One region of the Paenibacillus sp. JZ16 genome, then DNA from elsewhere that is predicted to be linked to it. Evidence: riboswitches for the same ligand, from Rfam matches in the RefSeq annotation. Region 1 holds a riboswitch; each other region holds the start of a gene.

Region 1 (3,280 bases):
TCTTTGCGACAGCGCGAAGGCCAGCGTTAAGGGGCCGAGTCTGCCGATGTACATGGTCAAAATGATGACTCCTTTACCAAAAGGAGACAGCTCAGGCGTCAATCCCATCGATAGGCCAACGGTGCCGAAGGCTGAGGTCACTTCGAACAGAACTTCCATAAAGTCCTTTTGCAAGCTATGCTCGCTTATGGTTAACAAGAATGTAGCGACAATCACAACGCTCACTGAGATCACCATGACGGCTATGGATCGGAGGATAATCGATTGGGGGATGCGTCGATTTAACAACTGCACGTCCTGCTTCCCCTTAATAATACTAATCAATGTGAATAACAGTACGGCAAATGTATTGGTTTTGATCCCGCCTCCTGTGGATCCGGAGGAAGCACCGATAAACATAAGGAAAATCATGAAAAACTGAGAAGTCGTCATCATCGCGGCTATGTCGATGGTATTAAACCCGGCCGTACGAGTCACCACGCCTTGAAAATAAGCCGCCCATACTCGCTCTCCCCAGCTCAAAGAGCCGAACGTACGGGAGTTGAACAACTCAATAATGAAAATTACGATAAACCCGGCTAAACATAGACATGCTGAAGTCGACAAAACGATTCTTGAATGAAGGGACAGCTTATTCCACCTTCTATGCTTCCATAAGTCCAGAACAACAGTAAATCCAAGCCCACCAATGATAAAAAGCAGGGTGATGACGATGTTGACCAGCGGGTCTCCCACATACCGGCTCAAACTGTCTGACCAAAGACTGAAGCCAGCGTTATTAAATGATGAGATGGAGTGGAACACCCCATAATAAATAGCTTGCCCCAAGCCCAGTTCCTCCTCCCAACGAACAATTAACAAGGCTGCTCCGACGAACTCGATAATGAGCGCAATCAGAAAAATACCTAGCGATAGCCTCACTACGCCTTGCGTTGATAATGCGTTAGTGGATTCTTGGAGGAGCAGTCGATTTTTCAGTCCAATTTTCTTTCCAAGCACAACGGCGATCAAAACTCCGAAGGTCATGAAACCAAGACCGCCGACTTGAATCAGGCACATGATCATGATTTGACCAAAAAGGGAAAAGTCGGTTCCTGTATCCACTACGGCCAATCCGGTTACGCACACTGCAGATGTTGAGGTGAACAAAGCGTTTAACCAACCTACACCTTCACCTGATGACGATGATATGGGCAAGGCTAACAAGATCGCGCCGATTACAATCGGTGCGGCGAAACCAAGAAGGATCAGTCGTGAAGATGATAGGTTAAACTGTTTTAATGATTTTAGCGGCTCCGATTTGCCTTTAGCCATCCTATTTTCCCCTTTCAGATACGACAGACCATGAAACCCCGTAGACTTCTTTGCGTAGTATATACCATAGTAAAGCATAATTTTTGCTGCAATCCAATGATATGATGTTGTTGACTGATCGCTAACTGTTTACTTTCAGCATGTTTTAGCATAATATTTATTACGATAAATTTCATACGCATGAATGCTTAATCCTCTATGAGGAACGGGGGAACCAACAAAGCGACTAAGCTTTAGGGGTGAATTCTTTCTGGATAAGAAGGAACGGGAACTCTCAATCCCGAATCCGACAGCTAACCTCGTCAGCGTCTTGGGAAAGAACACTCTTACTACTTTGACTTGTCCATGATCCGTACAGCCAAGGCCTAGAAGCAGATTTTTCTCTGCCTCCAGGCCTTTTTTGTTAAAGCTGTTGTGTTTAGAAAAGAAAGGAATGATTATTCTGCTTAACAATGAAAAGATACTGGTATGCGTGTATTACGGTCCAAACGGAGAACGTCTCATCCGTCGAGGCGGCGAATTAGCCAGACTTCTTCAGTGTCCCCTGTTTGTGTTGAGCGTTATACCCTTGCGTGAAGATGAGCTGGATCAGGCACAAGAAAGGTATATGGCTGAGTGGCAAATGAAATGCGACGAGTATGGGGCAACCTTCATTGTCAAAACGAATGAAGATCGCAAAGCTTCGGAAATCATAGCGGAAACCGCCAAGAATCATCAAATTACCCAGCTAATCATCGGACAATCCGGTCAAACGCGGTGGCAAGAAATTACGCGTGGTTCGTTTGTCAACGAACTCCTTAACCAGATCGGCGAAACGGATTTGCACATTGTAGCGGTTCAAAGGATGGATGATCAAATGGCTGACACCCATGAACGGGGAATTCGAGTCACTGTGTTCAGGGAGGGTTCTCATTATCTGCTTGGCGGTAAGGAATCCGGGGGCGATCCAATAGCCGAAGGTCTATTTTTCAAAGAGTTAAATACCGATTTTGACACCGGCTTGCTGAAAATAAAAACAGACCACGAGATCCAATATTTGAAAATAAGTCACGGAAAAGTGGTAGAGTCGTCTTTTTTCCAAAACAGAAAATTCTTTGATAAACCCGGCGATCAATAAAGAATGGGGGTGGAACTTGTGAGAAGAACATTTATGAATTCAAAAGATCGAAATACACAACATTCCGCTCCTGACACAATGGAGTTGTTTATCAACAAGCTTAAAAAAAATATGAGTCCCCCTCAACTCGTCATGCTTGTCTTTTTCACTTTAATAATAATCGGGACCACATTGCTCGCGCTGCCCTACTCTTCCTCCACCGGGAGGTCAATTGGTCTGCTGGATGCTTTATTTACAGCCACCTCAGCAATATGCGTAAACGGGCTCGTTGTCTTGGATACCGGTAGTGTTTTTTCAACTTTTGGACAAGTCATTATCATGATCTTGATTCAAATTGGCGGGCTCGGCTTTATGACCTTTGGCGTTATGGTTGCCATTGTTCTGGGGAAAAGGATTGGCTTGAAGCAACGAATGATTATTCAGCAAACCACGCATTCGACCTCGGCACAAGGTTTGGTTAAATTATCCATGTATATGGTACTCATTGCATTCGCGTTTGAAGCCTTGGCTACGATTGTCCTTACGCTCCGTTGGCAACAGGACGTCGGGTGGGGACAGGCAGCCTACTACGCACTTTTCCATTCCGTTTCGGCATTCAACAATGCCGGATTTGCCCTGTGGTCTGACAGCCTTTCTCCCTTTGTCGGCGATCCGATCGTCAATATTACGATTGTCCTGCTATTTATCATTGGAGGCCTCGGCTATATCGTCATTGTGGATGTATTCCAAAAACGTTCATGGAAGAAGCTTTCGCTTCACTCCAAGGTTGTCCTAGTCGGAACAGGAACGCTGTCCCTGCTCGGTTTTCTATTTATATACTTTTTAGAGAGCTGGAATCCGTCAACCTTT
Region 2 (3,280 bases), 3.3 Mb from region 1:
CCGCTCATACGTATCGGTGATGTGAAAGCCTGCCCTTTGATAAGCGCGGATTGCTCGCTCATTCCAGGTCATTACCTCAAGGTCAATTTCGTCGGCAGGCCGCCTCCGTCTGGCTTCCCGGACAATCGTCTGCATAAATCGTTTACCCATTCCACGCCCGCACCAATCAGGCCGCATGCCAAGTCCGATTCGTGTCACATCATGCATCGGAAACAGCTGGGCAAATCCCCAGAGGGCCTCCCGCTCATCCAGAACCGAGATGTACTGTCTTCGGCGAATGTCCGGATCGCCAAACTCCACCTCAAGCCCTTTCATCTGCTCCCAGGGAAGAAAGCCATAGATATTATAGGGGGGAGGGTAGGCCCAGGCGCATATCTCTTCGGCGTGCTCTTCACGCATGACTACGGTGTGAAATGTAATCGGTGTGGCATCCATTTGCGAAGTCCTCCTATCGTCTGCATAAATAATAACCATATTACGAGCATCCAGGTTGCATCAAAAAAGCCCGCCAAAGAGAGGTAAGGGCTCCTTTAACGGGCAAGCATTATGTATAGGGAAGATTAGCCTCTATATCTTAGGATGATTCACCGACCGACTCTTCATACTTATCATCGCTCATGATACGCTTTGCACCCACGTACCGCTGATCGTAGTAATCCTCTGCCAGGCGGTTGATAACCACGCCGCGGTTAGAGGAAGCATGGGCGAATTTGCCATCGCCGACATAAATGCCGACGTGGGAGATGCCCTGCCCCGATGTGTTGAAGAACACCAAATCGCCAGCGCGCAGCTCCTTACGGGACACGCTTGTCCCCATGTCGAATTGAGAGCCGGATTGATGCGGGAGCTTCAGACCGAGTTTAGCATAAACATACATGGTGAAGCCGGAACAGTCAAAACCGCTCGTGGTTGTACCACCGTAGCTGTATCTTGTACCCAGAACCTTATCGATTTCCTGATCCAGCGCATGATCAGCAAAGACGCTGCCAACGCCCAAAGTGAACAACAGCGTGATATTTAGGGCTGCTGTCGATAATGTTTTCTTCAGCATGGAAAGCTCCTTTTCGATGCCGCGAGGCATAGCCATCTATATATTAAAGCACTTACATTAATGACAAAGTTGTTACTGCGTCCATTCTATCAGACAGCAAGCGAGATTGGCAATTATTTCTTGGTGAATTTCGCTATTTTTCAATAGCATTAGCTGTCGAAGCACCAAGGAAAATCAATATTTTTCCAAAATGGGTGTTTAATGAAGGGAGAGAAGGGTATATAAAGGATAGATGATGTGAAGACATGGCGGAGTGAAGTGAACTTGTATAATAAATTTTATTTTTTTTCGAAAAGCGGGAACTTTTTTGCTGTCCTGAACGTTATAAAGGTATACACACAATCAACAAAAGAAAAAAGCCGCTGGATGAGATCGGCACAATCTCATAAACCCAGGGCTTTCTTGTAAGAGTAAATCAATTAAGTTCCAACATTAATTGTAGTTCACAGCTACGGATTTGTACGTATTCTGACTCATAATTCTCTTAGCGCCTACATATCGGTTAGCGTAATAGCTCTGGCTCAGCGGACTGATAATGACACCGCGCGAAGATGAAGAATGAGCGAATTTGCCGCTCCCGACATAAATACCCACATGAGATACACCTCTACCGGATGTGTTGAAGAACACGAGATCGCCAGCTTTCAGGTTGCTCTTGGATACGGCCGTACCTACTTTGTATTGAGCTGCAGACGTACGGGGCAGGCTAAGACCAAGCTTTTTGTAAACATAGCTGGTGAATCCGGAGCAGTCAAATCCATTCGTTGTAGTTCCACCTGTTTTGTAAGAAACACCAATGGCTGGTTTGATTGCAGTATTTAATTTGGAATCGGCGAAAGCGCTTCCGGTCCCTAATGTGAGTGCGAGTGCGAGGCCTAGAGAAACAGCCGTTAACTTCTTTTTCAAAACAAAAGCCCCTTCCATTGCCTGCGAGGTTAGCTTAAGGGTTCGGTTGAAGGTCCCCTATGATCCCTCTCTTGCGAGATCAATTCACCCAAAACGGATCCCCCGCTTCCCATATCGTTATGGGAATTCGGCTCCTTAAAATGTTGATGAACCCATTCATTGACGTTTGACGTTCCAACATAGTTAGCGAATTACAACGTTCCTACATAAAAGTTACAGTAAAGATGACAAAGTTGTTACTAACATATTCGTTATTTTAGCAGAGTATTAACAATTTGGCAAACGAGGAAACATTATTTTTAAACAAAAAAACCTGTCCCCATCTTGAGGGAACAGGTTTTTTTGTAATTTGGCGTTCAGAAATTTGTAATATAGAGGATAAATGAACTCTTATTCTCTGTAAAATCTAGCGCGGGATAGAAACGTGTCGCTTCTGATTACAGCTTATTCACGAGCGTGTTTCATTATTTTAGGGTGACGAATTGTAACCATTAAGGATGCTGTGAGGAGGAATCTCTCCACAAATGATATTGAGCGGACATTTCCCAAATTTGGAAAAGTCCATTCAGGAAATAAGAGGCCTGCTGAATAATTAAGCCGATCAACCCGGCCCAGAAGAGCGAGGCCGAGCTCAGGAGCAGCAGAATGACACAGGCGGATCCGCCGATGGTGATGGATAACAGCATTGCTGTGCCCAAGCGGCGGAAGAGCGCATGGATAGAGCTGATCATGCTGGAATCGCCGGTACGGCCAAATTGCATATAGAGCAATAACAGGCGGATCAGATAGGCGTACAAGAACCAGCCAGCTGCATAGGGCAGTGCATGAAGCAGCAGTACAGGCTCCTGAATTCCATTCAGCAGAATCGGGAGGATTTTGGGCAGAATCCAGTAACCGGGTGCGAAGGTGAGAATAAGCTCAACCAGATAGAATAGCGTTACGGGTTTCCACAGTTTCCGCATGCCAGTGAAGAAGAATAAACCGCGCTCGCCCTTGGCTTCCTGGTGAAGGTTGTAGAAGATGCCGGCCCGAATGAGCGGGGTGAGGATCATCCGGATCAGGAGCAAACCGGCCAAAAGCCATCCGTAAGTGTGTACTGTGCTGCTCAAGGACAGGCTCATCTCGCCCTCGTAGAAGAATAAAAGACGGCTGAGCTCGTTAGGGGCGGAATCCGGATATCGCATCAGAAGGGGGACGACTGCCGATTTTACGAGTCGGTACAGGCAATATCCCCACAGCAAACGGTATAAGAAGAGCAGAATCGAGACGTATAGCTGGTCTTTAACACTGATCCACCCTTGGCCTGCGTAACTTTTCATGTGC
Region 3 (3,280 bases), 3.7 Mb from region 1:
ACGACAACATCATCGACTGGGTGAAGGTGTTTGCCGAGCAGAGCCGCATAGACAAACAGGACTATGAATTTCAGATGCTGTACGGACTGAGGATGAACGATCAGGCTGCCCTGGCACAGGACGGCTACCGTATCAGGTGTTATATGCCCTACGGAACGATGTGGTACCCGTATTTCACCCGGCGGCTGGCAGAGAAGCCGGCCAACCTGATGATGGTGCTCAAGAATATGTTCAAGTGAGCGGGGGGAAAACAACCAATTGCAATGGAGAGAGAACGGTAGCTCTTTCTAGCAGCTGTCCTAGAAGGAATAATATGCCTCCGAGCAGTCCATCAGGAAGGAACGCTCCAGCGGCAGGCTGCCTAACCGCATACGGGTGATGTGCTGTTGCAGATTGGCCTCCAGATCGGCGAGGGCCGATACGGCGAGCTGCATTCGTGCGGATCCCCACTGCTGCTGCTTCTGGGCATAGCGAATGGCCTCGGTCACGGGCATACCTCTCAGCCTCGTAAAGACGGATGCCCAGCGGATCAGATCCGCGAATTCTCTTGTGCTTGGCAGGGCATATTCGGCATACCCGGCCGCCTTTGCAGCTGATTTTGAACAACCCGCAGTTCCAATCTCGGTCGCTCCAGGGGATAAAGCGTTCAGCCGAGCCCCGGTCGAAACGAAATATCTCCATGCAGCGGATGAGCTCTGCATTTAATGCAGGCGATGCGGTTTTGATGACGGGGGCCAGTGCGGCCTCGATGAGTTTCGTCATGATCTGCGCTCCTTTTTAGGAATGTTATATGCACGGCAAAAAGGCCTGGTGAGCAGAGTAACCCCCGCTCTCCAGGCCTATTTATCGTTAGTGGCCCTGCTACAGTGGCCGCTTCGCTTAAGGCTCGGGAGCTCAGCGTAAACGAGTGTTTCGAATGATGGATGAATCATACGCCGGAGGAATCTAAAAGTAAATGGCCATATTGGACGGATACATTCCGAAAATCGATGAAAACCGTAAAAGAAAACGCGTACATTCGGTTGTGTCATCTATTATCATGGCAAAATCTCGGTATCTCGATAGATTGCGATAAATACAAGAAAACAAGAGAAATACATAGTATAGATCAGGATTCGAGAGATAACGGAGCGAAACCGGATAGATCCTGTTCGACATAACGCCCCACGTGTTTCTGCTCACATTTACTTCCTGTAAGGCCGGACGTATGATACGAACTATGAATTGACGGACATCGGCAGCAGGCATACGGGCAGCCGTTCCATGAAGACCTAAAGGCTGTGTGAGAGCTGCCGGGCTCTTTATGGATCGAATCTCGGGCGAGGGCACCATGGGCCTTCGCTGGAAATGCAGGATGATGCGACTCTCACCGCTCGAACCTGATGCTGTGCGGTTTTGCCGGGCCTGAATGTTAGTCAATCGCTAATAGAATAACATGCTACTCGTTTTTAATTTTCGCTGAGTCCTTGAATGGAAAAGGAACGGGGGAACCAGTCGGGAGATGAACTTGATCTCTCAGGGGTGAATCCCATGGACAAGATAACGGTCTATGGGTAGGGCGACTCTCACGCCCGAATCCGTCAGCTAACCTCGTAAGCGTATCGAGAGAGGCAACGATTGTCGTGGACTTGGGCCACGGTGTATTTCACCGTGTTCTGATGAAGAAGCCTGCGGGAAGAGTTCTTCTCTTTCCCCAGGCTTCTTTGTTGTTGTCTTCTCTTTCTGAACTTTTTAGGAGGAGAAATAAAGATGGAGAAACCGCAGGAGTTTATCCTGGTATCCGCGCCGAACAAGGCCGGGGAAGAATTTATCCGCCAGTTGATCTATATGGACATTTCGTTTGCGGCCATAGCCAACAACCGGGTTGAGCAGGAGAGGCTGCGGGAACTAGGCTGCACCAACATGATTGTTATCGATACAAGGGATGAACAAACCTGGATCATTCCCGAGTTTCCCGTCAGCAAGGTGTATTTGTTCGAGAGCAGCTTGAACCTGTGCTGCCGCTATTTACGGATCTGCCGGACATGGACGACGGAGTCGATTTATGTGATTACCCATTCCAGCAATCCGCGATTGATATATAAGGGACTGGGGGCCGATGTGGTGCTTCATACGAACCATCATCAGGTATCCTTCCTGATTTCATCCATTGTCAGCTAAGCGTCTTGGCTGATGTGACCATGAGGTTTTAGGAGGTTATATTCATGCAGGATTTATATATGGTGCTTATCTTGGGAGGAACCTACGGACTGCTCATGCTGTTTATGTCCTGGTGCGGACGCGTGGTTTCGGAACCGGAGGTGGATTAGTTGTGATGATCATTTTAATATGCACGCTCTTTATTTTTCTATATTTGATTTACGCGCTGATTCATCCTGAAAAATTCTAGGGAAACAGCTGAAGGAGGAAGACATTCGTCATGGGCATTTTACAAATTGCCATCGTTATACTCGTTCTGGTGCTGCTGGTAAAGCCGCTCGGAACTTATCTATATCAGGTGTTTCGCAATGAGGGGAATGGAACGGATAAATGGTTCTCCTGGTTGGAGAAACCGATCTTCGCACTGATTGGGTTGAAAGAACGCAAGGGAATGACATGGAAAGGGTATGCCGTCAGCTTTGTGATAACGAATATCGTGCTCGTGTCGGCGGGGTATTTGATTCTGCGGATACAGAGAGTATTGCCCTTCAACCCGAACGGTATCGACAATATGGAATCGACCTTGTCGTTCAATACGATCATCAGCTTTATGACGAATACGAATCTCCAGCATTACAGCGGGGAGTCGGGATTATCCTATATGGCCCAGATGGCCGTCATTACGATGATGATGTTCGCGTCCGCGGCGACCGGGCTATGCGTGGCGATTGCGTTTATCCGGGCGGTGACCAGCAAGGGTACAACCGTCGGCAACTTTTTTGAAGATTTCGTCAAAGCCCACACCCGGGTGTTTATCCCGGCCGCATTTATCATTGCGATGGTACTGGTTGCGCTGCAGGTGCCGCAGACTTTGCAGCCTACGCTCAGCGTCACGACGCTTCAAGGAAGCGAGCAGCAAATAGCGGTGGGACCGGTGGCTGCGCTGGAATCGATCAAGCATCTGGGCACCAATGGGGGCGGGTTTATGGGGGTCAACTCGGCGCATCCGTTCGAGAACCCGTCCCCGCTGACCAATGTGATCGAGATCCTGTGCATGTGGAGCCTCGGGGCGGCGCTTCCTTACACATTTGGTTTGTTCGCGAAGAGCCGTAAGCAGGGCTGGATTATTTTCTCGGTAATG

What was found. Region 1 has a riboswitch for cyclic di-AMP ahead of BJP58_RS05105 (universal stress protein). Riboswitches for the same ligand answer to the same signal wherever they lie in the genome.
Region 2: another riboswitch for cyclic di-AMP. It lies ahead of BJP58_RS20340 (C40 family peptidase); the one in region 1 lies ahead of BJP58_RS05105 (universal stress protein).
Region 3: another riboswitch for cyclic di-AMP. It lies ahead of BJP58_RS22225 (hypothetical protein); the one in region 1 lies ahead of BJP58_RS05105 (universal stress protein).

The regions. Positions count from the first base shown of each region.
Region 1 covers NZ_CP017659.1:1,159,597-1,162,876, forward strand. Annotated here, with positions in the region: gene BJP58_RS05100 (TrkH family potassium uptake protein) at 1-1,314, opposite strand, end outside; cyclic di-AMP (ydaO/yuaA leader) riboswitch at 1,490-1,637, shown strand; gene BJP58_RS05105 (universal stress protein) at 1,715-2,431, shown strand; gene BJP58_RS05110 (TrkH family potassium uptake protein) at 2,510-3,280, shown strand, end outside.
Region 2 covers NZ_CP017659.1:4,469,274-4,472,553, forward strand. Annotated here, with positions in the region: gene BJP58_RS20330 (GNAT family N-acetyltransferase) at 1-435, opposite strand, end outside; gene BJP58_RS20335 (C40 family peptidase) at 575-1,048, opposite strand; gene BJP58_RS20340 (C40 family peptidase) at 1,484-1,957, opposite strand; cyclic di-AMP (ydaO/yuaA leader) riboswitch at 1,961-2,100, opposite strand; gene BJP58_RS20345 (hypothetical protein) at 2,449-3,276, opposite strand.
Region 3 covers NZ_CP017659.1:4,928,199-4,931,478, forward strand. Annotated here, with positions in the region: gene BJP58_RS22215 (proline dehydrogenase family protein) at 1-239, shown strand, start outside; gene BJP58_RS22220 (hypothetical protein) at 300-701, opposite strand; cyclic di-AMP (ydaO/yuaA leader) riboswitch at 1,447-1,615, shown strand; gene BJP58_RS22225 (hypothetical protein) at 1,750-2,160, shown strand; gene BJP58_RS34275 (potassium-transporting ATPase subunit F) at 2,315-2,389, shown strand; gene kdpA (potassium-transporting ATPase subunit KdpA) at 2,420-3,280, shown strand, end outside.